DNA from 2 places in the Enterocloster clostridioformis genome. Region 1 is predicted to be linked to the other one. Evidence: riboswitches for the same ligand, from Rfam matches in the RefSeq annotation. Region 1 holds a riboswitch; the other holds the start of a gene.
What was found. A riboswitch is a leader RNA that binds a small molecule or an ion and turns the genes downstream of it on or off. The one in region 1 is predicted to bind glycine.

Region 1 (2,469 bases):
CACGGCATAGCAACCTATGTAGACCATGAGAGGGTGGTGATTGGAAGCTATCACTTTGTATTTGAAGATGAGGGATGCAGGATACCGGAGGATAAGAAGGAGGTGTTTGACAGGCTTCCTGTGGAATATTCCCACCTCTATCTGGCTATCGGCGGAAGCCTGGCAGCCGTGATCTGCATTGAGGACCCGTTGAGGGATGAGGCGGATGGGGTTGTCACCGCCCTTCACAGACAGGGAATCACCAAGATTGTCATGATGACGGGGGACAGTGAGCGCACGGCAGCCGCCATTGCCGGACGTGTGGGAGTGGATGAGTATTATTCAGAGGTCCTTCCCGAAGACAAGGCCCGGTTTGTGGACGAAGAAAAGAAGAAGGGCCGCAGGGTCATTATGATTGGCGACGGAATCAATGATTCGCCGGCACTGTCGGCCGCTGACGCGGGAATTGCCATCAGCGAAGGGGCTGAGATTGCCAGGGAGATAGCGGATATCACCATCTCTGAGGACAATCTGTTCCAGCTGGTGACACTGAGGGCCATCAGCCGGGGACTCATGGACCGGATTGACCGGAACTACCGGTTTGTCATCGGATTCAACCTGGGTCTTATACTCCTGGGAGTGGGAGGCGTCATAACCCCGGCCACATCAGCTATGCTCCACAATATCTCTACTCTGGCTATCAGCTTAAAGAGTATGACCAATCTTCTGGATTGATTTCTGGAGGCGCGGAAAGGGAAAATTTAAAATACACCCCCTCCTGTATTTTACAATTATCATGAGAATGGCAGAGAATAGATGGACATATGTTTGTTTTCTGTCATTTTTTTATGAAGAGAATTGTAATTAATGCATAAAAAATGAACATATTTTTTGTGAAAAGTAAACAAACTGAACATAGTTCTATTGCTTTTTTCTATGTTTGATGTTAAAATATAAACAAAGTTAATGACAGACCGGTTGATGAATTCGGGAGAGATTACCGTTGGGTAACGCCGAAGGGGATGCGCAAACTCTCAGGCAAAAGAATCGAATTCGGACGGGACTCTGGAGAAGGTCACTAAAATGTGAATACCGATGAAGCAACCGGCGGCATAGCAGCAGCCGCGTCAGGGAAACTTTCAGGTAAAAGGACAGAGGCAGACATCTACGCTACGTTTATGTCTGTCTCTGTTTTTTGCAATTTTGGGGACTTCTTCGTTACCTGCATTGCGAAAACTCTACCAAGGATATACCTTAGCTTAAGAGCTATCACGGCGGTAACGGCGGTCTGTGGTGGAAAGCGGCCAGGGCATAACTACGGAGAGCAAAAAACAGGAGGAACGTAGATTTATGACAATTATTACGGGGTTAGGATTACTATTATTGACGCTGGCAGCCTTTTCACTTTTCAGTATGAAGGCGCCCAAAGGATCAGCGGCCATGTCGGGAATGGCCAATGCGGCAGTTGCAACTTTCCTTGTGGAGGCTGTTCACAGGTACATATCCGGAGATTTGCTTCACTTGGCATTCCTTGGGGAAACAGGCACCATATCGGGCAACATGGGCGGCGTGGCAGCGGCAATCATGGTACCGATAGGCATGGGAGTGAATCCTGTGTTCGCGGTAGTTGCAGGCGTTGCCCTGGGAGGATACGGCATCCTTCCGGGATTTATCGCGGGATATGCAATTGGTTTCATCGCACCGTTTATTGAGAAGCATCTTCCGCCGGGCCTGGATTCCGTGCTGGGGGCTCTCCTGATTGCGCCGATTGCCAGATTCATCGCATTCCTGGTGGATCCGGCTGTGAATGCGGCTCTGGCACACATCGGCGGCATGATTACGGCAGCTACAGAGCAGTCGCCTATTCTTATGGGACTTCTGCTGGGAGGGGTCATCAAGATGATTTGTACGTCGCCCCTCAGCTCCATGGCCCTTACCGCCATGCTGGGGCTTACGGGACTGCCCATGGGCATTGCGGCCATTGCATGCTTCGGAGGCTCCTTTACCAACGGCGCCATCTTTAAAATGCTCCACTTCGGGGATAACAGCAACGTGGCAGCTGTTATGATGGAGCCGCTGACACAGGCCCATATCATAACAAAGCACCCCATACCGATTTATTGTTCCAACTTTTTCGGAGGAGGCTTTTCGGGAGTGGCCGCCGCATTCCTGGGCATAATCAACAACGCCCCGGGAACCGCTTCTCCCATACCCGGACTGCTGGCGCCCTTTGCCTTCAATCCGCCATTAAAGGTACTTATGGCGCTGCTGCTGGCTGCCATCAGCGGTACCTTGGCTGGAATCGTGGGAGCCATTGTCTTTAAGAAAAAGTATGATATGAAGCCGGAATTATCAGTCATTAATTCGTTTGAAGAGTAGAAACATAGCGTGGGAACAGCCAGATGAGAAAGCTTGTCTGGCTGTTTTTGTTTGGTTGTGCGCCTGGCGGCGCACGTTTCTAACGGGTGAAAGTCCTGAATCCACCTGGTA
Region 2 (2,469 bases), 860 kb from region 1:
ACTTCGGGTGTATCCTCATGCGGCATTTCCCTTTATGCCGGTAAAAGCCGTAGCCCAGGTATTTTATCTTGCTGACGTGGCTCACTGTCGTTTTCTGAAGATTGACTTTCAGAAACACTTTTCCTGTGATGAATGGCACAATGTTTTCCATCGTCCTCTCTGCGCTTTTCCTGCTTTTGCACAGAATCAGGCAGTCATCCGCATACCTCACATACTTGTGTCCCCTGCGCTCCAGTTCCTTGTCCAACTCATTCAGCATGACATTTCCACATAAGGGACTTAGCGGGCCTCCCTGCGGCACGCCCTCGGTCGTTGCGTGAAATCCTCCGTCCTCCATTACTCCGGCTTTCAGGTACTTGTGTATCAGCGAGATTACCCTCCCGTCCTTCACCGTCCTCGACAGCACCTCTATCAGCTTGCTGTGGTTCACCGTGTCAAAGTAGGATTGTAAATCCATGCTGACCACGTAGACATATCCTTCGTTGATATATTTCCTACATCTTTCCAGTGCGTCATGCGCCCCTCTGCCGGGACGGAATCCGATGCTGTTGTCAGAGAACTGTTCTTCATATAAGGGCGTCAGTTCCTGTGCGATTGCCTGTTGGATTACCCTGTCTACCACTGTGGGTATCCCCAGTTTCCTTGTTTTTCCTTTCTCCTCTTTGGGTATTTCTACCCTTCGGACTGGGTTTGGCTTGTATTTGCCTTCCCTCACCTGCTCGACCAATTCGGACTGGTGTTCTCTCAGGCAGGGTAGAAGTTCATCCACCTGCATTCCGTCAATCCCACCAACGCCTTTGTTCGTTTTGACCTTCTTATAGGCGGCATTTAGATTGTCGCTTCTAAGAATCGTATCTAGCAGGTTGTCCGTCCGAAAGTCCGTGTTGGTGTCGGGGTTCCCGGTAATCCTTTCATGGGCGTACTCTCCTGTTTCCCTTCCCTGTTCCGCAGGTATCTCTCGCAGGTAGTCCTCAATATGAAGTTGTCTGTACTTAATTCCATGTCCGGTTTCCATTTGGTAACGACACCTCCTACTGTTCAGTCCTTCCCAGTGCGTTTGCGACCGCCCGGTACTATGACCTCTGCTGACTTCTCACGGCAGGCTTTACTCCGTGACAGCGAATGTTTTATCGCCACTTTCACGTCCGTGAGACCTCCCCGGGTACTCACACGTTCTTTCCCACTTATACCTGCCCCGTTTACTGCTGGCGTTCCGTGCAGTTATTGGACTTTAGTTTGTTAGGCAACCTCATCCACGCTTCACAGCCTATCCGGACAACTTTTACAGGCCAGTGGTTTGCCTCCGGCTTCCTTCAGACCCCACCTCACGATGACGCCCTTGCCATTGGCTGCACCCTTCCCACTGCCGGGCGGGTCAGGGACTTTCACCCGTTAGAACGTGCGCCCGCCGGGCGCACCTATGAAAGCGCACGAACAAAAGATGTTCATGCGCTCTGTCCTTGGACCTGAAAGATTTGGCTTCTTCGGTGCTATGCTCTCCAGAGTATCGTCCGGTATCCGGTCCTTTTGCCTGAGAGTTTTCCGCTTCCCCTTCGGCGCTGCCTTCTGTATGCTGATTATACACTGATACGCTGTATCCCGTGTATTCTTTATCTTCCATACATTATGGGCAGTCTCTCCCGAATCCATCTTCCGATGATATAAAATTGTCCGCAAACGCACATCCCACCGGCTTGCCTTGTGCTAATCCCATACTAACACAGGCAGGATTTTCAGTCAATAGCTAAAAAGCGTTTTAATTTTAACACATTAATCGCATTTTTCGCCCTATTTTCCAAACTTATTTTCACGAATATTTTACGGTTTATTTAGAAAAAATACTGGTAATCTCCTATGAAGTAGTATATAATGAGCAAAGGTGATGAGGCGAAGGGGTTCCTTTGGCCTCATTCTTGTATGAGTACGGTTTTTGATGTGCAAAATCTTGAGTGAAAGAAGGTGACAAGATGCATAAGTTTATGCGGACAGTAGGATTCAGTATGTACCAGAAAAAACAGGATATGGCGAAGCTTTTAAAGCGCCTGGTAAAAGAAGCGGAGATGACCGGCCACCTGGCGGAACAGGAAGGCAGCAGGCTCTGTGAACTGCGCACGGAAGTGGCTCCCGGCATAGGAGTCGCCATGATAGGCGAGATGAGCCCCAAAGGAACATTCAGCCGTGAATATTATTTTCCCTATGTCAAGAACCCGGATGTAAGTTCAGAGGCGGAATGTTCCATCCAGCGCCACACGGAGCGCGAAACTTATGCAGGCCTTCTTGATGAATACAGGGTGGGTATATCCCTGATTTTCTACATGGAGAATTCCATGGAGTACAGGATGCGCAGCAGCGCCCGCCAGCCTGTCCAGCCAAAGGGAGCAGCCCTTACAGGCCTGGCAGTCCAGGGAAAGGTACTGCTGCCGGTCAATAAGACGGAAAAACAGGCCGAGGACTCCCGGCAGGCAGCCA

Region 2: it holds a riboswitch for glycine, as region 1 does, so the genes downstream of both, ltrA (group II intron reverse transcriptase/maturase) here and LA360_RS13615 (PTS sugar transporter subunit IIC) in region 1, are expected to answer to the same signal.

The regions. Positions count from the first base shown of each region.
Region 1 covers NZ_JAIWZC010000001.1:2,707,150-2,709,618, reverse strand. Annotated here, with positions in the region: gene LA360_RS13625 (heavy metal translocating P-type ATPase) at 1-714, shown strand, start outside; glycine riboswitch at 958-1,039, shown strand; glycine riboswitch at 1,041-1,138, shown strand; gene LA360_RS13615 (PTS sugar transporter subunit IIC) at 1,330-2,358, shown strand.
Region 2 covers NZ_JAIWZC010000001.1:3,562,586-3,565,054, forward strand. Annotated here, with positions in the region: gene ltrA (group II intron reverse transcriptase/maturase) at 1-1,015, opposite strand, end outside; gene LA360_RS17915 (hypothetical protein) at 1,237-1,470, shown strand; glycine riboswitch at 1,510-1,653, opposite strand; gene LA360_RS17920 (DUF3881 family protein) at 1,968-2,469, shown strand, end outside.